DNA from 3 places in the Streptomyces thermoalcalitolerans genome. Region 2 is predicted to be linked to each of the others. Evidence: riboswitches for the same ligand, from Rfam matches in the RefSeq annotation. Region 2 holds a riboswitch; each other region holds the start of a gene.

Region 1 (7,450 bases), on a different contig from region 2:
AGACCCAGGCGCCCGGTACGCCGGTCCCGCCCGAGCGGACGCTGGCGGCCGAGTTCGACACCTCGCGCACCACCGTGCGCCAGGCCCTGCAGGAACTGGTCGTCGAGGGCCGGCTGGAGCGCATCCAGGGCAAGGGCACCTTCGTCGCCAAACCGAAGGTCTCCCAGATCCTGCAACTCACCTCCTACACCGAGGACATGCGCGCCCAGGGCCTGGAGCCGACCTCGCAGCTCCTCGACATCGGCTACATCACCGCCGACGACCGGCTCGCGAACCTGCTGGACATCGCCACCGGCGGACGCGTCCTGCGCATCGAGCGGCTGCGCATGGCCAACGGCGAGCCCATGGCCATCGAGACCACGCATCTGTCGGCCAAGCGCTTCCCGGCGCTGCGCCGCAGCCTGACGAAGTACACCTCCCTCTACACCGCCCTCGCCGAGGTCTACGACGTCCATCTCGCCGAGGCCGAGGAGACCATCGAGACCGCACTGGCCACTCCGCGCGAGGCGGGCCTGCTCGGCACCGACGTGGGCCTGCCGATGCTGCTGCTCTCCCGGCACTCGCTGGACCAGGAGGGCCGGCCGGTGGAGTGGGTGCGGTCGGTGTACCGCGGGGACCGCTACAAGTTCGTGGCCCGGCTCAAGCGGCCCGCCGACTGAGGCGGGCGGTCACCGTCCGGCTCAAGACAACTGTGAACAAGGGGTTCCGTTCCCTCGGCACCGTGACCTAGATTTCCTGCGCACTTTGCCGGTGACCTGCGAGGGAGCGGAGCCGCACATGTCAGACGTCCCAGGATTCGGCAGAGGGGTGGTGACCCCCGCGCGGGTGGTCATCGGCCTCTGCCTCGTCGCACCGTTCGTGGCGATGCTGTGGGTCGGTTCGTACGCCAAGACCGACCCCGTGCTCATCGGGATCCCGTTCTTCTACTGGTACCAGATGCTGTGGGTGATCATCTCCACGGCGCTGACGATGGTCGCCTACAAGCTGTGGCAGCGTGACCAGCGCGACCGCGCCACCCGGTCCGAGGACGGAGGCGCGTCGAAGTGAAGGACGGCGTCAACGGCGTCGCGCTCGGCGTCTGCATCTTCTTCTTCCTGCTCGTCACCGTCATGGGCTTCATGGCCGCCCGCTGGCGCAAGGCCGAGAACGAGCACACTCTCGACGAGTGGGGGCTGGGAGGACGGTCGTTCGGCACCTGGATCACCTGGTTCCTGCTCGGCGGCGACCTGTACACGGCGTACACCTTCGTGGCCGTGCCCGCGGCGATCTACGCGACCGGCGCGGCCGGCTTCTTCGCGGTGCCGTACACGATCCTGGTGTACCCGTTGATCTTCACGTTCCTGCCGCGGCTGTGGTCGGTGTCCCACCGGCACGGGTACGTGACGACCTCGGACTTCGTCCGCGGCCGGTTCGGCTCCAAGAGCCTGTCGCTGGCGATGGCGCTCACCGGCATCCTCGCCACCATGCCGTACATCGCGCTCCAACTCGTCGGCATCCAGGCGGTGCTGGACGTGATGGGCGTCGGCGGCGGCGACAGCACCCACTGGTTCGTGAAGGACCTGCCGCTGCTGCTCGCCTTCGGTGTGCTGGCGGCGTACACCTACTCGTCGGGGCTGCGTGCGCCCGCGCTGATCGCGTTCGTGAAGGACACCCTCATCTACCTCGTCATCGCGGTCGCGATCATCTACATCCCGATCAAGCTGGGCGGCTTCCACGACGTGTTCGCCAAGGCGGGCGAGAAGTACGCCGAGGCGGGGGCGGGCGGTCTGGTGCCGGCACCGGCCGGCCAGTGGACGTACGCCACGCTGGCCCTGGGCTCCGCGCTCGCGCTGTTCATGTACCCGCACTCGATCACCGCGACGCTGTCCTCGCGCAGCCGTGAGGTGATCCGCCGCAACACCACCATCCTGCCGCTGTACTCGCTGATGCTGGGCATGCTCGCTCTGCTGGGCTTCATGGCCATCGCGGCCGGGGTGAAGGTGGACAACGGCCAGCTCGCCATTCCGCAGCTGTTCGAGAACATGTTCCCGGACTGGTTCGCGGGCGTGGCGTTCGCGGCGATCGGCATCGGTGCGCTGGTGCCCGCGGCGATCATGTCGATCGCCGCCGCGAACCTGTTCACCCGCAACGTCTACAAGGACTTCATCAGGCCGAACGCCACGGCCGAGGAGGAGACCCGGGTCTCCAAGATCGTGTCGCTGCTGGTGAAGGTGGGCGCGCTGGTCTTCGTGCTGGCCATGGACAAGACGGTCGCCATCAACTTCCAGCTGCTCGGCGGCATCTGGATCCTGCAGACCTTCCCGGCCCTGGTCGGCGGTCTGTTCACCCGCTGGTTCCACCGCTGGGCGCTGCTGGCGGGCTGGGCGGTCGGCATGGTCTACGGCACGGTCGCGGCCTACGGGGTCGCCTCGCCGACGCAGAAGCACTTCGGCGGTTCGGCGAAGGAGATCCCGGGCATCGGCGAGGTCGGCTACATCGGTCTGACGGCGTTCGTGCTCAATGCGGCCGTCGTGGTGGTCCTGACGGTCGTTCTGAGGGCGGTCAAGGCGCCCGAGGGCACCGACGAGACCAAGCCGGAGGACTACACGGCGGACGCGGGCGACCCGGGGGTCGAGGTGGAACTCCCGCCGGCCACCGCGGGAGCCGCCCGCTGAGGAACGGGTGTGACGCGGGCCGCCGGTTCTCCTCCGGCGGCCCGCTGTCGTATCCGTGCGGCACACTTCACGCCCATGGACTTCACGATCCGGCCGGTGGAACCCGGCGAGTACGACACCCTCGGGGAGATCACCGCCCAGGCCTATCTCCAGGACGGGCTCCTCGATTTCGGGGAGAGCGACGCGTACCTCGGCGAACTGCGCGACGTGGCCAAGCGGGCGGCCGCCGCCGAGGTGCTGGTGGCCGTGGCGGACGACAACGAGGTGCTCGGTGGCGTGACCTTCGTGCCCGCCGGAGGTCCCCTGGCCGAGATCTCCGGCCCGGGCGAGGCCGAGATACGGATGCTCGCGGTCGCGCACGCGGCCCGCCGCCGGGGTGTCGGCGAGGCGCTCGTACGGGCCTGTCTGGACCGGGCACGGGCCATGGACGGCTGTGTCCGCGTGGTGCTGTCGACCCAGAGCACCATGCACTCCGCCCACCGGATCTACGAACGCCTGGGCTTCGTCCGCACACCCGAACGCGACTGGAACCCCCTGCCGCACATCGACGACATCACTCTGCTCACCTACGCGCTGACGCTGAACTGACGACCGGACCGGCACCGAGCCGGCTCCGGGCCGACGCCACGTTACCCATCTGACCCAGGCTCAGCACAACATCTGGGGGTGCTTCCCCGCCCCGGCACAACATGTATGCTCATGCTCGCTGTCGCCGCAGGGGAATCCGGTGCGAATCCGGAACTGTCCCGCAACGGTGTATTCGCACACGTGTGCCCGCATGGCCGTGTACGTGCGTCAGTCCGAGTACCTGCCGGCAGTGCACCCGGCCGCCCGGTCCGGGTGCCCCGACGTCCAGGCCTCGTGGGGTGGGCCGGTGGACGCGACGCCGCGTGCGCTCGTGTGCTGCCCTGCCCTCGACGAGGCCCGTGCCGAGCGAGGGAGATCCCACGTGACCATCGCGTCAGCCGACCCGGCCTCAGCCACGGCCCCGGAGGCCGGCAGTCCCGGCGCCGCACTGCTGCAGACCCTGACCGAGTTGACCGCCGACCTTCCCGACGCCGACCCCGGCCGGGTCGCCGCCGCCGCGCTGCGCGGCCGGTCGGCCCACGCCGACGAGGCCGAGCTGCGGGAACTGGCCACGGAGGCGGCCGCCGGACTCATCTCCGAGGACCCCGCCTACTCACGGCTGGCCGCCCGGCTGCTGACCCTCGGCATCCGCGACGAGGTCGCCTCCCAGGGCGTCACGTCGTTCACCGGCTCCATCGCCGTCGGTCACCGCGAGGGCCTGATCGCCGACCGGACGGCCGCGTTCGTCCGCGTGCACGGCGAACGGCTGGACGCCCTGGTCGACCCGGCCGCCGACGACCGCTTCGGCTACTTCGGTCTGCGCACCCTGTACAGCCGCTATCTGCTGCGGCACCCGGTCAGCCGCAAGGTGATCGAGACGCCCCAGTACTTCCTGCTGCGGGTGGCGAGCGGCCTGGCCGAGGACGACACCGCGCGCTCCCTCGACGAGGTCGCGGAGCTGTACGGGCTGATGAGCCGCCTCGACTACCTGCCCTCCTCCCCCACGCTGTTCAACTCCGGCACCCGGCACCCCCAGATGTCGTCCTGCTATCTGCTGGACTCCCCCGGGGACGAGCTGGACTCGATCTACGAGCGCTACCACCAGGTCGCCCGTCTGTCCAAGCACGCCGGCGGCATCGGCATCGCCTACTCCCGCATCCGCTCGCGCGGTTCGCTGATCCGCGGCACCAACGGGCTCTCGGGCGGCATCGTGCCGTTCCTGAAGACCCTGGACGCCTCGGTGGCCGCCGTGAACCAGGGCGGCCGGCGCAAGGGCGCGGCGGCGGTCTACCTGGAGACCTGGCACGCGGACGTCGAGGAGTTCCTGGAGCTGCGGGACAACACCGGCGACGACGCCCGCCGCACGCACAACCTGAACCTCGCGCACTGGGTCCCCGACGAGTTCATGCGCCGGGTGGACGCAGACGAGCAGTGGTCGCTGTTCTCCCCCTCCGACGTGCCGGAGCTGACCGATCTGTGGGGCGAGGAGTTCGACGCCGCGTACCGGGCCGCGGAGGCCAGGGGCCTGGCGAAAAAGACACTGCCGGCCCGCGAGCTGTACGGCCGCATGATGCGCACCCTCGCGCAGACCGGCAACGGCTGGATGACCTTCAAGGACACCGCCAACCGCACCGCCAACCAGACGGCCGAGCCCGGCCACGTCGTCCACTCCTCCAACCTCTGCACGGAGATCCTGGAGGTCACGGACGACGGCGAGACCGCGGTCTGCAACCTGGGGTCGGTCAATCTGAGCGCGTTCGTGCGCGACGGGGACGGCGAGGACAGCAAGGACAGCGGGGACAGCGGGGGCGTCGGGAGCATCGACTGGGAGCGGCTGGACGAGACGGTCCGCACCGCCGTCACCTTCCTCGACCGCGTGGTCGACATCAACTTCTACCCGACCGAGCAGGCACGCCGGTCCAACGCCCGGTGGCGCCCGGTGGGCCTGGGGGTCATGGGCCTGCAGGACGTGTTCTTCAAGCTGCGGCTGCCCTTCGACTCCCCGGAGGCGAGGGCCCTGTCCACCCGGATCGCCGAACGGATCATGCTCGCCGCGTACGAGACCTCCGTCGCGCTCGCCGAGCGGCACGGCCCCCTTCCGGCCTGGGAGAAGACCCGTACGGCCCGGGGTGTGCTGCACCCCGACCACTACGACGTCGCGTTCACCTGGCCCGAGCGCTGGGCGGCCCTGCGCGAGCGCGTCGCCGCGGCCGGCATGCGCAACGCGCTGCTGCTCGCCATCGCCCCGACCGCCACCATCGCCTCGATCGCGGGCGTGTACGAGTGCATCGAGCCGCAGGTCTCCAACCTGTTCAAGCGCGAGACGCTGTCCGGGGAGTTCCTCCAGGTCAACTCCTATCTGGTGGCCGACCTGAAGAAGCTCGGCGTCTGGGACGCCCGGACCCGGGAGGCACTGCGCGAGGCGGGCGGCTCGGTGCAGGGCTTCGTCTGGATCCCCGAGGACGTACGGAAGCTGTACCGCACGGCGTGGGAGATCCCGCAGCGCGCCCTGATCGACATGGCGGCCGCCCGCACCCCGTTCCTGGACCAGTCGCAGTCCCTGAACCTGTTCATGGAGACGCCGACCATCGGCAAGCTCTCCTCGATGTACGCGTACGCGTGGAAGCAGGGCCTGAAGACGACGTACTACCTGCGTTCCCGCCCGGCCACCCGGATCGCCCCCGCGGCCCGGGCACAGCACCGCACCACCGCCCCCGCACCGCGGGCGACCGCGTCGGACGCCGTCGCCTGCTCCCTGGAGAACCCCGAGTCCTGCGAGGCCTGCCAGTGATGTCCACCCGTCCCCCGGCCGCCCGCCCCCAGAATCTGCTCGACCCCGGCTTCGAGCTGACCCTGCGTCCGATGCGCTACCCCGACTTCTACGAGCGCTACCGGGACGCCATCAAGAACACCTGGACCGTGGAGGAGGTCGACCTCCACTCGGACGTCCCCGACCTCGCGAAGCTGACGCCGGGCGAGCATCACCTCATCAGCCGGCTGGTCGCGTTCTTCGCCACCGGCGACTCGATCGTCGCCAACAACCTGGTGCTGACCCTCTACAAGCACATCAACTCCCCCGAGGCGCGGCTGTATCTGAGCAGGCAGCTCTTCGAGGAGGCGGTGCACGTCCAGTTCTATCTGACGCTGCTGGACACCTATCTCCCCGACCCGGACGACCGCGCCGCCGCCTTCGCGGCCATCGAGCACATCCCCTCCATCCGCGAGAAGGCCGAGTTCTGCTTCACGTGGATGGACTCGGTGGAGGAGCTGGACCGTCTGGAGACGAAGGCGGACCGCCGTCGCTTCCTGCTCAATCTGATCTGCTTCGCCGCGTGCATCGAGGGTCTGTTCTTCTACGGCGCCTTCGCCTACGTGTACTGGTTCCGCAGCCGGGGCCTGCTGCACGGGCTGGCCACCGGCACCAACTGGGTGTTCCGGGACGAGACGATGCACATGTCGTTCGCCTTCGACGTGGTGGACACCGTCCGCAAGGAGGAGCCGGACCTCTTCGACGACGCGTTGCAGCAGCAGGTCACCGACATGCTGAGGGAGGCGGTCGGGGCCGAGCTGCAGTTCGCGCGTGATCTGTGCGGTGACGGCCTGCCGGGGATGAACACCGACTCCATGCGGCAGTACCTGGAGTGCGTCGCCGATCAGCGTCTGACACGTCTCGGCTTCGCCCCGGTGTACGGCTCGGACAACCCCTTCTCCTTCATGGAGCTCCAGGGTGTTCAGGAGCTGACCAACTTCTTCGAACGGCGTCCGTCGGCGTACCAGGTGGCGGTGGAGGGCACCGTCGACCTGAACGAGGACTTCTGACCGGCGCACCTCTGCCGGGGGTCCCGGTTCTTCCGGGGCCCCTGGTCCTTCCGGGGCTTCCGGCCCTCCCGGGCCCGCCGGAGCTGACGGTCGATACGGAGGTCGCGGACGGCACCGATCGCCGCGGGCAGGACCATGAGGACCAGGAGCCCGAGGACGGTGATCAGGGTGATGAGACCTTGCAGCTGTGTCGTATCCATGGACACCACTGTCGCGCCGGGCACTCCCTTTCGTGAGTGGCAGGACTGCCGTACATCTTCAAATTCCTGCCACTGCCGCGGCATACTGGCAGCATGCTGAAGAACGTGGCCGCCGTCCTGCTGGACCAGGTGCATCCCTTCGAACTCGGCGTCGTCTGCGAGGTCTTCGGACTCGACCGCAGCGACGAGGGGCTGCCGGTGTACGACTTC
Region 2 (7,450 bases):
GCCAGCACCGGGAAGTGCCGGTGGTGCAGGAACTCCATGACGTTCATGGCCAGTTCGCGGGTGGTGCCCAGCCCGTGCACCGCGATCACCCAGGTTCCGCGCGCCCCGGGCACGAACCAGGCGGGCAGGGTGCCGAGTTCGCCCGGGATCCTGACGTCCTCGTGGTTCAGGCCGAGTGCGGAGCGGGGGTTGCCGACGTACAGGTTGGGGGTGAGCCACACCTTGTCGCGGGGTTTCAGGGAGCCGTGGGTGACGCGTTCCAGGCGGCGTACGACGGTGTCGGGCCGGTGCGAGGCGCCGGACAGGACGGGGCCGACCACCGCGTGGGAGCCGTTGCCGGCCAGGCCGTAGGTGCCGGGGCGCAGGGAGGCCAGATCGCGGGTGAGGATGACCTGGCCCGCGGCCGTGCCGTGGACGGTCAGCCGTGGTTCGGTGGGCAGGGGGCGGCCCGGGACCACCTTGAGCGCGGCGTCGCTGGCGAGCCTGCCCGCGACGACGCTCGCCACGCTGCCTGCCAGAACCGCGGTGACGGCCGCAGCCGTCGCTGTGACTGTGCGCACGGGACCAGTGTCACGGCGTATCCGGCCATGGGCCAGTGGAGAGGGACGGTCGGGGTGACACACCCCCGCGCGCTTCACCGGAGAGAGGCGTTCCTCCCCTGCCTCCCGCCTCCCCCGCCTCCTCTGCCTCCCCGAGCCTCCTGCACCCGTGGCCCGGGGGCGGCTTGCGCCGCCCCGTACCGGCCGGCCGCTACCGCCCCGGCTGCCCGTACTTCCGCAGCCGCTCCTCCGCCTGTGCCAGCTGCTCCGGCGTCAGCAGAGTGGGGGTCAGGCCGGGCACGGACGAGGCCGTCAGCCAGAGGCGGCACATCCACTCCAGCTGGGCGGTGCGGTCGTACGCCTGGTCGAGGGTGGCGCCGTAGGTGATCGTGCCGTGGTTCTGCAGCAGACAGCCGGTGCGGCCCTCGAGGGCGCGCACCATGTTCCGGGCCAGCTCCTCGGTGCCGTACGTCGCGTACGGGGCGACCCGGACGGGTCCGCCGAGCACGCCGGTCATGTAGTGGACCGGCGGCAGCTCGGTGACGAGCGTGGAGACGGCCGTGGCGTGCACGGCGTGGGTGTGGACGACGGCGCGGGCGTCGGTGGTGCGGTGGAGGGCAAGGTGCATGGGCAGCTCACTGGTCGGCACCAGTGCGCCGAGCACCTGCCGTCCCGTCAGGTCGACGCCGGTCACGTCGTCGGGGGTGAGCCGGTCGTAGGGGACACCGGACGGGGTGACCAGGACGATGTCGCCCACGCGTACGGAGACGTTGCCGGAGGTGCCCACGACCAGCCCGTCGGACACCATGCGGCGGGCCGTCGCGACGAGCGCCTCCCATGCGCCGGCCACCTCCTCCGCGTTCGGTGCGTCCGGCGCGTCCCCCTCGCCTCCCTGCGCGTTCTGCGCCTCTTGTGCGCCTTGTACGTCCTGTACGCCTTGCCGCTCCCGCTCTCGTTCCCGCTCCTGTGCGCGCTCCCGTTCCCGCCGCTGCTCCGCCATGCGCCGCCCCTTCCGCACCGTCCCGCCCTGAGCTGCTCCGTCATGTGTTGCCCCGTCCTGCCCCGACCGTGTCGGGACAGCCCCGGAAGCGACCGGTATCTCCCCGGCGGACCACTGGAACGGACACCGTGAAGACCGCCTCAGTTCATCTTCTGTTCACCCTGGTTACCTACGTTCAAGCCGCCCATGACGCTCGAACGATTGCCAGGTAAATGGAAAGCTTCTCGCTGATCCTCGCGATTGTGGTGATCACCGCACTCGTGTTCGATTTCACGAACGGTTTCCACGACACCGCCAACGCGATGGCCACCACCATCTCCACTGGCGCACTCAAGCCCAAGGTCGCGGTGGCCATGTCCGCCGTGCTCAACCTGGTGGGCGCTTTCCTCTCCGTGGAGGTCGCCAACACGATCTCCAAAGGTCTCGTCGACGAAAGCGGCATTCGTCCCGAGGTCATCTTCGCCGCCCTGGTGGGCGCGATCCTCTGGAATCTGCTGACCTGGCTGGTCGGGCTTCCGTCCAGCTCCTCGCACGCCCTCATGGGCGGCCTGATCGGCGCCACCGTCGCCTCGGCGGGCATCGGCGCGGTGCACGGCGGCGTCCTGGTCACCAAGGTGCTTCTCCCGGCAGTCGCCGCCCCGCTCGTCGCGGGCATCTCCGCTCTGGTCGCGACCCGGCTGACGTACCGCCTCGGCAGGAACACGGACGGCAGGGCGGCCGAGAGGGGCCACCGCGCCGGCCAGATCGCCTCCGCGGGCCTGGTCTCGCTGGCCCACGGCACCAACGACGCGCAGAAGACGATGGGCATCATCACTCTCGCCCTGATCACCGGCGGTGCCCTCGCCCCCGGTTCCAACCCTCCCGTCTGGGTCATCGCCTCCGCGGGCATCGCCATCGCGCTCGGCACCTATGTCGGCGGCTGGCGCATCATCCGCACCATGGGCAAGGGGCTGACCGACCTCCAGCCGCAGCAGGGCTTCGCCGCCCAGACCAGCGCGGCCACCGCCATTCTGGCCTCCTCCCACCTCGGCTTCTCCCTCTCCACCACGCACGTCGTCTCCGGCGCGGTAATGGGCGCCGGCCTGGGCCGCAAGGGCGGCGTCGTCCGCTGGTCCACCGCGACCCGCATGTGCGTCGCCTGGGCCCTGACCCTGCCGGCCGCGGCCCTGGTCGGCGCCGGCGCGGAGGCCATGACGCGCCTCGGTGACTGGGGCACCGGGTTCGTCGCCGCCTTCCTGGTGGTCTCCAGCGCCACGATCTGGAAGATCTCCCGCCGCGAGGTCGTCGACCACACCAACGTCAACGCCGCCGACGAGACCCCTGCGGTCGCCGACAGCGAGAAGCCGTCCGACGCCCTCACCCCGGCCACCCTGGCCTCCCAGGCGGCCGAGGATCTCACGGCGACGATCCCCGCCCCGGCATCCGCCCCCACCGCGCCCGCGGCGACCCCGCCGGCCGCCGCCTGAGTCCGCGCCCGGACAGAAGCCCGGACAGAAGCCCGGACAGAAGCCCGGACAGAAGGCCCCGGACAGAAGGAAGAGAAAACCCATGGACATCGACTGGGCGGCCCTCGGCTCCGTCTTCGGCGTGAGCCTCGGCGTATCGGTGGGCCTCGTGGTCCTGTTCAGCCTCGGCATCGCCGCTCTCTCCCGCCGCGACCGGGCCGCCGAGCAGGGCAGCGGCGGCGGAGCGCTCGCGGTCACCGGCGCCTGCGTCTGCTTCGCCGCGTGCGCCGCCGCGGTGGCGTACGGGATCCATCTGATCGTGGCCTGAACCGACAGGCACCAGCGGCATCGCCCGCTCCGCCCGGAGCGTCCCGAGGACGCCCCGGGCGGGGCGGGCGTTTTCGTGCGCCGGTCGTGCGCGGTGGTGTGGGTCTTGTCTCACTGCGCCTGCGCAGGTCAACGGCAAGTTGACGGGCGTTCGCGGGGCATGGTGGACTGCCGGGGCCATGTACGGCGGCAAGAGAGGAAGCCGGTGCGAATCCGGCGCGGTCCCGCCACTGTGACCGGGAGGGCGACTTCCCGGGAGCCAGGAACTCTCCCCGTCGGTCTCGTCGAACCAGGGCGTGGACACCCTGAGTGAGGACATATCGCGATGCACGGCTGCCGACCGAGGTTCACCAGCGACACCCCGACCGCACCTTCGGTACCCCCGGTCGGCTGACCCGATGGGTGCCGATCGCGTTTTCGCGTACGGCGCCACCGCCGGCCTCCTCGGTGACCTGATCCTCGGCGATCCCCGTCGCGGACATCCGGTCGCCGTGTTCGGCCGTGCCGCGAGCGCCGTGGAACGCGCCCTGTGGCGGGACCACCGCGGCTGGGGCGCCCTGCACACCGCCGTGTGCGTGGGGGGCACCGTGGCGGTGGCCGCACTGGCCGCAGCCGCCGTACGCCGCTCCCGTGCCGCCTCCGTCGCCCTGACCGCCGCCGCCACCTGGACCGTCGTCGGCGGCACCTCGCTCGCGCGGGAGGCGCGGACGATCGGGCGCGCGCTCGGGGCCGGGGACGTCGACGGCGCCCGGGCGCGGCTGCCGCACCTGTGCGGACGCGACCCGCAGGCGCTGGACGCCGACGGGATCGCGCGGGCCGTCGTCGAGTCCGTCGCCGAGAACACCTCCGACGCGGTGGTGGGCGCGCTGCTGTGGGGCGCCGTCGCCGGAGTGCCGGGCCTCCTCGGCTTCCGGGCCGTCAACACCCTGGACGCCATGGTCGGGCACAAGTCCCCCCGCCACCGCCGCTACGGCTGGGCCTCGGCCCGTCTCGACGACCTCGCCGGCTGGCCGGGGGCACGGCTGACCGCCGCCCTGGCGGCCGTCGCGGGAGGCGACCCGCGGGGTGCCGTACGGGCCTGGCGTGCCGACGCCCGCAAGCATCCGAGCCCCAACGCCGGCCCGGTCGAGGCCTCGTTCGCGGGGGCCCTCGGCGTACGGCTGGGCGGCACGCTCTCCTACGGCGGGCGCGTGGAGCACCGCCCGGTGCTCAACGGCTCCGGGCGCGCCGTCCGGACGGAGGACATCGAGCGGGCCGTACGCCTCTCACGGCGCGTGAGCTGGCTCGCGCTCGGCACCTGCGTCGCCGCCAGGCTGCTGTGCGCCCGCGCCCGCCGGGCGGGGGCCGGGGCGGGGGCAGGGCTGAAGGCATGGGCGACGGCACGGACGAAGGGACGGACGTCATGAACGGCGGTCTGCTCGTCGCCGGCACCACCTCCGACGCCGGGAAGAGCGTCGTCACGGCCGGGATCTGCCGGTGGCTGGTGCGGCAGGGCGTGAAGGTCGCGCCCTTCAAGGCGCAGAACATGTCCCTCAACTCCTTCGTCACCCGTGAGGGCGCCGAGATCGGGCGGGCGCAGGCCATGCAGGCCCAGGCCTGCCGGATCGAGCCGACCGCGCTGATGAACCCGGTGCTGCTCAAGCCGGGCGGCGAGCAGAGCAGCCAGGTCGTGCTGCTGGGCAGGCCGGTGGGCGAGCTGAGCGCACGCGGCTACCACGGCGGGCGGCAGCACAGGCTCCTCGGCACGGTGCTGGACTGCCTCGCCGAACTGCGCGGCACGTACGACGTGGTGATCTGCGAGGGGGCGGGCAGCCCGGCCGAGATCAATCTGCGCCGGACCGACATCGTCAACATGGCGGTCGCACGGGGTGCGCGGCTGCCCGTGCTGATCGTCGGCGACATCGACCGCGGCGGCGTCTTCGCCTCCTTCTTCGGCACGCTCGCCCTGCTGTCCCGCGAGGACCAGGAGCTGGTCGCCGGGTTCCTCGTCAACAAGTTCCGCGGCGACGTCTCGCTGCTGGAGCCGGGGCTCGACATGCTGCACGGGCTCACCGGACGGCGCACCTTCGGCGTCCTGCCCTTCCGGCACGGGCTCGGCATCGACGAGGAGGACGGACTGGGGGTCCCCCCGCTCGAGCGAAGCCGAGAGTGGGGGAGGGTGTCGCTGCGGGGGGCTGTGCGGGAGTCCGCGGTGGCCCCTCCGGTGGGCGAGGAGATCCTGCGGGTCGCCGTCTGCGCCGTCCCCCTGATGTCCAACTTCACCGACGTGGACGCGCTCGCCGCCGAACCGGGCGTCGTCGTGCGGTTCGTGGACCGCCCGGAGGAGCTGTCCGACGCCGACCTCGTCGTCGTGCCCGGCACCCGGGGCACGGTCCGGGCGCTTCGGTGGCTGCGGGAGCGGGGACTTGCGGAGGCCCTCGAGCGCAGGGCCCGCGAGGGACGGCCCGTCCTCGGGATCTGCGGCGGCTTCCAGGTCCTCGGCGAGCACATCGAGGACGAGGTCGAGTCGCGGGCCGGACACGTGGACGGCCTCGGACTGCTGCCGGTACGGGTCCGGTTCGCCCGGGAGAAGACCCTCGCCCGGCCCGAGGGCGAGGCCCTGGGCGAACGGGTCGAGGGCTACGAGATCCACCACGGGGTCGCCGAGGTCACCGGCGGGGAGCCCTTCCTGGACGGCTGCCGGTCCGGAGCCGTCTGGGGCACGCACTGGCACGGCTCGCTGGAGTCGGACGGCTTCCGGCGTGCCTTCCTGCGCGAGGTGGCGGCCGCCGCCGGCCGCCGCTTCGTCCCGGCCGCCGACACCTCCTTCGCCGCCCTGCGCGAGGAACAGCTCGACCGGCTCGGCGATCTGATCGAACAGCACACGGACACGGACGCGCTGTGGCGGCTCATCGAGTCGGGCGCGCCGCGAGGACTTCCCTTCATTCCCCCGGGAGCACCCGCATGAGCACAGTGTTGTTGTTGTCGACCGCCGACACCGATCTGCTGGCGGCCCGTGCCTCGGGCGCCTCCTACCGGATCGGCAACCCGGCCCGGGTGGACGTCACCGAGGAACTCCCCCGGCTGCTCGACGGCGCGGACGTCGCCGTCGTCCGCCTGCTCGGCGGCAAGCGCGCCTGGGAGGACGGACTCGCCGCGCTGAAGGCGTCCGGTGTCCCGACCGTGCTGCTGGGCGGGGAGGCCGTGCCGGACGCGGAGCTGATGGCCGAGTCGTCGGTGCCGGCGGGCGTGGTGGCGGAGGCCCTGCGGTACCTCGTCGAGGGCGGGCCGGCGAACCTGGCCGAGCTGGCCCGGTTCCTGTCGGACACGGTGCTGCTGACCGGTGAGGGCTTCGAGAAACCGCGGAAGATGCCGGAGTACGGCATCCACGGCGACCGCCCCTTCACCGAGGGGCGCCCGACCGTGGGCGTCCTCTTCTACCGCGCCCACGAACTGAGCGGCAACACCGCCTTCGTGGACACCCTGTGCGACGCGATCGAGGCGCACGGCGCCAACGCCCTCCCGGTGTACTGCGGTTCGCTGCGCGGCGCCGACCCGGGGCTGTACGAGATCCTGGGACGGGCCGACGCCCTGGTCGCCACCGTCCTCGCCGCCGGCGGCACCCACGCCTCGCAGGCCTCGGCGGGCGGGGACGAGGAGTCCTGGGACGTCGGGGCGCTGGCCGAGCTCGACGTCCCGGTGCTGCAAGGGCTCTGCCTGACCTCGTCGCGCGCCGCCTGGGAGGCGTCGGACGCGGCCCTCTCCCCGATGGACGCGGCGATGCAGGTCGCGATCCCGGAGTTCGACGGACGGCTGATCACGGTCCCGTTCTCCTTCAAGGAGCAGGGCCCCGACGACGTACCGGTGTACGTGGCCGACCCCGAGCGGGCCGCCCGGGTGGCCGGCATCGCCGTACGGCACGCCCGGCTGCGGCACAAGCCGAACGCCGAGAAGAGGATCGCGCTCGTCTTCACCGCGTACCCGACCAAGCACGCGCGGATCGGCAACGCGGTCGGCCTGGACACCCCCGCCTCGGCGGTACGGGTGCTGGACGCCCTGCGGGAGGCGGGCTACACGGTCGAGGGGTACCCCGACAACGGCGACGAGCTGATCCACCGTCTGATCGAGGCCGGCGGCCACGACGTGGAGTGGCTGACGGA
Region 3 (7,450 bases), on a different contig from region 2:
CGAGGAGCCGTCCACCGGCTCGTCCATCGCCGCCTGATGGCAGGCCTCCCGGCTCATCCACCTCGATCCGCCGCCCGCCTACGCGGCCCGTCCGCCCCGGGACGACCCATGCCTGCCGGCAACCGGCCGCGCCCCGAAGAAGCAAAGAAGAGCAGAAGAGCACCGACTGAACGGGCCGCCCCCATCATCACCGGTCCGTCACGATCAGGTGAATATCCCGGACATGAGGAAACCGCACAGCTTCCCCACAAGTCCCACACGGAGAACGCACGAACATTCCGAGAGGAACACATGAGCCAGCAGCACCCGTACCAGCCCTACCCGCCGCAGCAGCCTCAGCCCGGGTATGGCCACCCGGCGCCGCAGCCGCCGAAGAAGCGCAGCGTCGGCAAGATCGTCGGCCTCGGGTGTCTGGGCATCGTCGGCCTGTTCGTCCTGCTGGGCGCTGTGGGCGCCGTCATCGGCGGCGGCGACTCCGGTGACAGCAAGGGAACATCAGCCGTCGCCGAGAAGACCCCGGGCGACAAGACCGAGGACTCCGGTCAGAAGGCCCCTGCGGACAACAAACCCGGCAAGGAGAAGGAGGAGGCCGCTTCCGAGGGTCCGGTGAAGATCACGGCGAAGAAGACCGACTTCTCCAAGAGCATTCTCGCCAGCAGCAGCGACTACACCAGCGTGCTCATCACCATCACCAACAACGGCGACGAGCCGATCGACGTGAACCCGCTGTACTTCACCATCACCGACACCAACGGCACCAAGCACACCGCCGAACTCGGTGTCGACGAGCAGCAGATCGACACGGTCGAACTCGCACCCGGCGAGAACATCACCGGCACCGTCACCGGCAAGGGCACCTTCACCGCGAAGTACGTCACCTACACCGACGGCTTCCTCGGCGACCCGGTCCGCGCCGACGTTTCCTGACACCGCCCGCCGGCACACGGCCGCGGCCCCCGCTTGCCCATGGCAGCGGGGGCCGCCACCTGCAACCACGCGCAATAGGGGAGCACGAAGCGTCGCACCGTCACCAGGGCCGCCGCACTCGCCGCCGCCACCGCAGCACTCACCGCTGCTGCGCCGCTCTCGGACGCCCCGCCGCGCGACCAGAACCTGGCCGCCGCCGGCTTCGGCAAGGCCGCCTGACCCGGCCGCGGCTGGGCCGGCATCAAAAGGGCCACGGGCAAGCGGCGTCGCTACCACCTACAGGCAGTCTCTGCCCGCCCGCGAAGCCGCCGCAGGCGGAATCCGACGAAGCACTACAGGGGTTCCTGCCGTCGGCGAGGCCGATCGCGCGGGCGGCGCTCGGGTCGCCGAGGGCGGTTCAGGCGCGGGACGTCCCTGGGCCGACGAGGATCCGGCGTCGGCACGGAAGGACACACCGGAAGGACATACAGGGATGAAAGGGCATCCAGGTTGAAGGGTGGCGTATAGGTCAACATCCTTCTGTCATGTCTCTTGCTTCCTCTGCCTTCGACCTGTCCAGCCTGCGCGACTACGCCTTCGACTGGGCCTTGGTAGATGTGGAGACCTCCGGGCTGGTCGCGCGCCGCGACCGGGTGCTGTCCGTGGCCGTGGTGACGCTGGGGCCGGACGGCGAACAGACCGGGGAATATTCGACGCTGCTGAATCCCGGCTGTGATCCCGGGCCCGTGCGGGTGCACGGGCTGACTCCCGAACGGCTGCGCGGGGCGCCCCGCTTCGAGGAGGTGGCCGGGCGGATCGGCGCGATGCTCCAGGGCCGGGTGCTGGTCGCGCACAACGCCCAGTTCGACTACGACTTCCTCGCGCACGAGTTCGCACGGGCCGGTCTGCGGCTGCCGGTCACGCGGAGGCTGTGCACGCTGGCGCTGAACCGGCGGATCGACCCGCCCACCCGCGACCTGAAACTGGGGACGCTCGCCGCGCACTACGGCGTCACGCGGGTGAAGGCGCACGACGCACTCGACGACACCCGGGTCCTGGCCGGGGTGCTGCGGGCCTCGCTGCGGGAGGCGGCGCGGCTGGAGCTGCCCCTGCCTCTGGTGGCCTGCCCGCCGCGGCAGAATTCCCGGTTCGCGCCACGCCCGCCCAAGACGCCGTGCGCCTTCCGCAACCCCGGGCGTCTCACCGCAGGCGGGCCGCTGGTGCAGGGCATGAAAGTGGCCGTCACCGGAGAGACCCGGACCCCGCGGACCGTGCTGGTGGAGCGGGCCGTCGCCGCCGGGTTGAACGTGGTGTCCTCCGTCAGCCGGCACACCAGCGTCCTGGTCGCCGACAACTCCTCCGCCGGCACCGCCAAGGCCCGGCGGGCACGGGCGGACGGCGTGCCGGTCATCGACGAACAGACCTTCCTGGAACTGCTGGACGACGTACGGCCGGGAACTCCGCATGAGGCGGCGGCCCCGGCTCCCCCGGGCACGCCCGCGCAGCCGCCTACCGTGCCCGCGCAGCGGTCACCCGACCGGGTCGATGCCGTCGCTCCCCGGCCTCCGGCCCCCGTTTCCGCTCCCTCTCCCGCCACGGGGTCAGGAACACGGCCCGGCCCCGACGAGCCGGAGCACCAACCGAAGCCTGCCCGGCGCCGCGCGCGACCGAACGGTCCCCTGGCGGGGCGACGTGTGCTCGTCCTGGGCGGCACGCACCCCCAGGCCGCAAGGGCCCGTGCGCGCATCGTCGAACTCGGGGGCGCCGCCGCCATCAACCTGTCCGCGAGCGTCACCGATGTCGTCCTGCTCCCCAGGGGTGAGACCGACCGCCGTATGCGGCGCATCACCTCGCTCGCCGTGCCCACGCACGACGCGGCCTGGCTCGACGCCCCGGTCCTCGAGCAGGCCGCCGACGACCGGCGCCCGGCCCCTCAGGTGCTGCCGCGCGGCGGCGTCGTCGACCTTCCCGGTCCGGACGAGCGGACCCCGGCGTCCCCGTGGACCGTCACGGCCTCCTGGGCGCAGCAGACGACGTGTGAGATCGACGTGGTCGCGTTCGTGCTCGATGAGGACGAACAGGTGGCCTTCGACGAGGACTTCGTCTTCTACGGTGCCCCGGAGAACCCCGGTGGGACGGTACGGCTGCTCAGCGACGGACCGACCGAGCAGACCATCAGCATCGACCTCGCCACGCTGCCGCCGTCGGCCCGGCGCGTCGTCGTCGCGGCCGCCATCGACGGCACGCCCACCTTCGGCGACGTCGGCGCCATCCAGATCAGCTCCGGTCCCGGCACCAGTGCCGCGCCGTTCGTCCAGGCCACCGTGGACGCCGCGACCACCGAGCGCACCATGCTGCTCACCGAGATCTACCGTCGCGGCCCCCGCTGGCGGCTTCGCGTCGTCGGCCAGGGCTACGACCACGGTCTGGACGCCCTCGCCCGTCGGTACGGCGTCGACGTCGTCGACTGATCCGGCCGGCCCGCGCGGCGAACGCCTCGTACGCCCCGCCGCCCGGGGGCACGAACCGCGTCTCCTCGACGGCGGCGCGGACACGCGGCAGCGGGAGGCCGACGGCTCCGGTGCGCTCGCGCGCTCTCCCGCCGTGCTCGTGTGCGCTCTCCCGCCGTGCTTGTCAGCGGCTTCCGCCGGGCACTACGCTCACCATGCTTCGGTGAACGGGAAATCCGGTGTGATGCCGGTGCGGCCCTCGCCACTGTGATCGGGAAGTCCGGCTCCGGCCCCTCGCGGGCAGCCACTGGGCCTTCGCGGGCCTGGGAAGGCGGAGTCCGGGCGCTCTCACCCGTCAGCCAGGAGACCGGCCGAGGCGCGTCAACCATCCACGAGGTGCTGGAGAGGGTCTGCCGAGCCATGCACATAGCCGAGGGCTTTCTGCCTCCGGCGCACGCGGTCGCCTGGGGCGTCGCGTCCGCGCCGTTCGTCGTCCACGGAGTACGGACACTCACCCGTGAGGTCAGGAAGCACCCGGAGAGCACACTGCTCCTCGGCGCCTCCGGTGCCTTCACCTTCGTCCTGTCCGCTCTGAAACTGCCGTCGGTCACCGGGAGTTGTTCCCATCCGACCGGCACCGGGCTGGGTGCCATCCTGTTCCGGCCGCCGGTCATGGCGGTGCTGGGCACCATCACGCTGCTCTTCCAGGCGCTGCTGCTGGCCCACGGCGGGCTGACCACGCTCGGCGCCAACGTCTTCTCCATGGCGGTCGTCGGGCCCTGGGTGGGGTACGGCGTCCACCGGCTGCTGCGCCGCTGTGACGTGCCGCTGATGGTCGCGGTGTTCTTCGGCGCGTTCGCCGCCGATCTGTCCACCTACTGCGTCACCTCCGTGCAGCTGGCGCTCGCCTTCCCCGACCCGGGCAGCGGATTCCTGGGAGCGCTCGGCAAGTTCGGTTCGGTCTTCGCCGTGACGCAGATCCCGCTCGCAGTGAGCGAGGGGCTGCTCACGGTGCTCGTGATGCGGCTGCTGGTGCAGTCCAGCAAGGGTGAACTGACCCGGCTGGGGGTGCTCGTGACCGGCGGGCGGACCGAGGCGAAGGCGACCGGCACCGGGGCGGTGGCGTGATGAGGAAGAACACGAGGACCAACCTCCTGCTGCTGCTCGCCGTGGTCGCGCTCGCCGTGCTGCCCCTGGTGCTCGGCCTCGGCGACCACAAGGAGGAGCCGTTCACCGGCGCCGACGCCGAGGCGGAGACGGTGATCACCGAGCTCGAACCGGACTACGAGCCGTGGTTCTCCCCGCTGTACGAACCGCCCTCCGGGGAGATCGAGTCTGCGCTGTTCGCCGTGCAGGCCGCCCTCGGCTCGGGCGTGCTCGCCTACTACTTCGGTCTCCGCCGGGGCCGCCGGCAGGGTGAGCAGCGGGCCCGCGCACGGCAGGCCGCCGCCGAGGACGCCGGGAGCACCGCCGAGAAGTCCGAGGTCCAGGGGTCCTGAGTCCCGTGCTGCCGATCGACACGGCGGCGCACAGCAGTCGCTGGCGCTGCCGCCATCCCGTGGACAAGGCCGTGCTCGGACTGGGCCTGACCGCCCTGGCGATCGCCCTGCCGCCCTGGCCGGGCGCGGCCCTGGTGCTCCTCACCACCCTCGTGGTGCTGCTGGGCCCGGCGGGAGTGCCGGGCCGGCGGCTGTGGCGTGCCTACCGGGTGCCTCTGGGCTTCTGCGTCACCGGAGCCGCCACCCTCCTCGTCCAGGTCGGCGGCCCGGAGGGAGTGCTGTCCCTCGCCGACGACGGACCGCGCCGCGCCGGTGAACTGCTGCTGCGCACCTCGGCCGCCTCCCTCGGTGTGCTGCTGTTCGCCTTCACCACCCCGATGTCCGACCTGCTGCCCCGGCTGATCAGGGCCGGGGTGCCCGACCCGGTCGTGGACGTCGCCCTGGTGACCTACCGCATGAGCTCTCTGCTGCTGGACTCGATCCGCCGGGTCCGTGCGGCCCAGGCCGCCCGGCTCGGGCACACCACCCGGGCCGCGACCTGGCGCTCCCTGGCCGGACTCGGCGCCACCGCCTTCGTCCGCGCCTTCGACCGGGCCTCCCGGCTCCAGGCCGGACTCGCCGGACGCGGCTACGACGGCACCCTGCGGGTGCTGGTGCCCGAGGCCCGGGTCTCCGTCCGGTTCACCCTCGGCAGCGTCGTGCTCCTCGGCTGCGTCGCCGCTCTCACCTTCGTGCTGAAAGGGCCCTTGTCATGAGTGAGCCAGGTGAGCAGGTGCTCGTCGCCCTGCGGGGGGCGTCCTTCGCCTACGAGGACGGCCCCACCGTCCTCGACGGCCTCGACTTCGACATCCGCGAGGGACGCGCGCTCGTTCTGCTCGGCCGCAACGGCAGCGGCAAGACCACCCTGCTGCGGCTGCTCAGCGGGGGGCTGAGGCCCCGCACCGGCCGGCTGACCGTCGAGGGACGGCCGGTGACGTACGACCGCAAGGGGCTGACCCGGCTGCGGACCACCGTCCAGCTGGTCGTCCAGGACCCCGACGACCAGCTCTTCGCCGCCTCCGTCGCCCAGGACGTGTCGTTCGGGCCGCTCAACCTCGGCCTGCCGGACACCGAGGTCCGGGCCCGGGTCGACGAGGCCCTCGGCGCCCTCGGCATCACCCATCTGGCCGACCGGCCCACCCATCTGCTCTCCTACGGGCAGCGCAAACGCACCGCCATCGCCGGTGCGATTGCCATGCGGCCCCGTGTGCTCATCCTCGACGAACCGACCGCCGGCCTCGACCCGGACGGGCAGGAGCGGCTGCTCGTCACCCTCGGCGAGCTGCGGGCGGGCGGCACCACGGTCGTCATGGCCACCCACGACGTCGACCTCGCCCTGCGCTGGGCCGACGACGCGGCCCTGCTCACCCCGGACGGGGTGCGGACCGGTCCGGCGGCGGCGATGCTGGCCCGTACGGATCTGCTCCGGCAGGCGGGGCTGCGGCTGCCGTGGGGCGTCGCGGCGGCGGAACTGCTGCTCGCGCAGGGCCTGTTGACGGATGCCGCGGCCGCTCCGCGCACCCCGGAGGAGCTGTCCGCGTTCCTGCGGGCCGACACCGCTTCCCCGGTCCGCGCCGACGGCTGACGCATCCGGCACACGGCCGGCCGGGGTCAGCCGATCCGTGCGGCGAACGCCCTGTACGCCGTGTCGTCGAAGAGCACGAATCGCACCTCCTCGACGGCGGTCCCGGTCCGCCGGACGGTCTCCACCGCGATCCGGGCCGCGTCGTCCAGCGGCCAGCGGTGGACGCCGGTGGAGATGGCCGGGAAGGCGACCGTCCGTGCGCCGAGCTCGTCGGCGACGCGAAGGGACTCGCGGTAGCAGGAGGCCAGCAGGTGCGAGCGGTCCTCGGTGCGGCTGTGGACGGGACCGACGGTGTGGATCACCCATCGGGCGTCCAGGTCACCGGCCGTCGTGGCGACCGCCTGGCCGGTGGGCAGGCCCTTGCCGTAGCGGGAGGCGCGCAGGGCACGGCACTCCTGGAGGATCGCGGGGCCGCCGCGGCGGTGGATGGCGCCGTCGACGCCTCCGCCGCCGAGAAGGGAGGAGTTGGCGGCGTTGACGATCGCGTCGACGCGCTGCCGGGTGATGTCGCCCTGGACGAGGGTGAGGGTGGTGGACGTCATGACTGCCGCAGCCTCCGCCAGACGGCCTTCGCCGCGTTGTGCCCCGACATGCCGTGCACTCCGGGGCCCGGCGGGGTGGCCGAGGAGCAGAGGAAGACGGCCGGGTGCGGAGTGCTGTACGGGAAGAGGGACGGCTTGGGACGCAGCAGGAGCTGAAGCCCCGAGGCCGCGCCGGTGGCGATGTCGCCGCCGACGTAGTTGGCGTTGCGGGCGGCGATCTCGGGCGGGCCGGCGACGGCACGGGCGAGGACACGGTCGCGGAAGCCGGGGGCGTAGCGTTCCAGCTGGCGTTCCACGGCGTCGGTGAGGTCCCCGGTCCAGCCGTTGGGGACATGGCCGTACACCCAGAAGACCTGCTTCCCGGCGGGTGCGCGGGTGGGGTCGGCGACGCTGGGCTGGACCGTGATGAGGAAGGGCCGGTCGGGTGCG

What was found. Region 2 has a riboswitch for cobalamin ahead of ABD224_RS03035 (cobalamin biosynthesis protein). Riboswitches for the same ligand answer to the same signal wherever they lie in the genome.
Region 1: another riboswitch for cobalamin. It lies ahead of ABD224_RS17115 (ribonucleoside-diphosphate reductase subunit alpha); the one in region 2 lies ahead of ABD224_RS03035 (cobalamin biosynthesis protein).
Region 3: another riboswitch for cobalamin. It lies ahead of ABD224_RS08255 (energy-coupling factor ABC transporter permease); the one in region 2 lies ahead of ABD224_RS03035 (cobalamin biosynthesis protein).

What each region holds. Positions count from the first base shown of each region.
Region 1 covers NZ_BAAAHG010000028.1:34,656-42,105, reverse strand. The annotation lists gene ABD224_RS17135 (GntR family transcriptional regulator) at 1-659, shown strand, start outside; gene ABD224_RS17130 (DUF3311 domain-containing protein) at 778-1,047, shown strand; gene mctP (monocarboxylate uptake permease MctP) at 1,044-2,654, shown strand; gene ABD224_RS17120 (GNAT family N-acetyltransferase) at 2,730-3,242, shown strand; adenosylcobalamin-variant (AdoCbl-variant) riboswitch at 3,361-3,472, shown strand; gene ABD224_RS17115 (ribonucleoside-diphosphate reductase subunit alpha) at 3,604-6,012, shown strand; gene ABD224_RS17110 (ribonucleotide-diphosphate reductase subunit beta) at 6,012-7,040, shown strand; gene ABD224_RS17105 (helix-turn-helix domain-containing protein) at 7,334-7,450, shown strand, end outside.
Region 2 covers NZ_BAAAHG010000003.1:52,682-60,131, forward strand. The annotation lists gene ABD224_RS03015 (alpha/beta hydrolase) at 1-560, opposite strand, end outside; gene ABD224_RS03020 (class II aldolase/adducin family protein) at 751-1,539, opposite strand; gene ABD224_RS03025 (inorganic phosphate transporter) at 1,752-3,005, shown strand; gene ABD224_RS03030 (hypothetical protein) at 3,088-3,312, shown strand; cobalamin riboswitch at 3,469-3,600, shown strand; gene ABD224_RS03035 (cobalamin biosynthesis protein) at 3,710-4,717, shown strand; gene ABD224_RS03040 (cobyric acid synthase) at 4,714-6,258, shown strand; gene cobN (cobaltochelatase subunit CobN) at 6,255-7,450, shown strand, end outside.
Region 3 covers NZ_BAAAHG010000009.1:95,863-103,312, forward strand. The annotation lists gene ABD224_RS08240 (hypothetical protein) at 1-37, shown strand, start outside; gene ABD224_RS08245 (DUF4352 domain-containing protein) at 292-927, shown strand; gene ABD224_RS08250 (TerD family protein) at 1,452-3,377, shown strand; cobalamin riboswitch at 3,561-3,746, shown strand; gene ABD224_RS08255 (energy-coupling factor ABC transporter permease) at 3,777-4,484, shown strand; gene ABD224_RS08260 (energy-coupling factor ABC transporter substrate-binding protein) at 4,484-4,855, shown strand; gene cbiQ (cobalt ECF transporter T component CbiQ) at 4,861-5,610, shown strand; gene ABD224_RS08270 (energy-coupling factor ABC transporter ATP-binding protein) at 5,607-6,479, shown strand; gene ABD224_RS08275 (O-acetyl-ADP-ribose deacetylase) at 6,506-7,021, opposite strand; gene ABD224_RS08280 (phytoene desaturase family protein) at 7,018-7,450, opposite strand, start outside.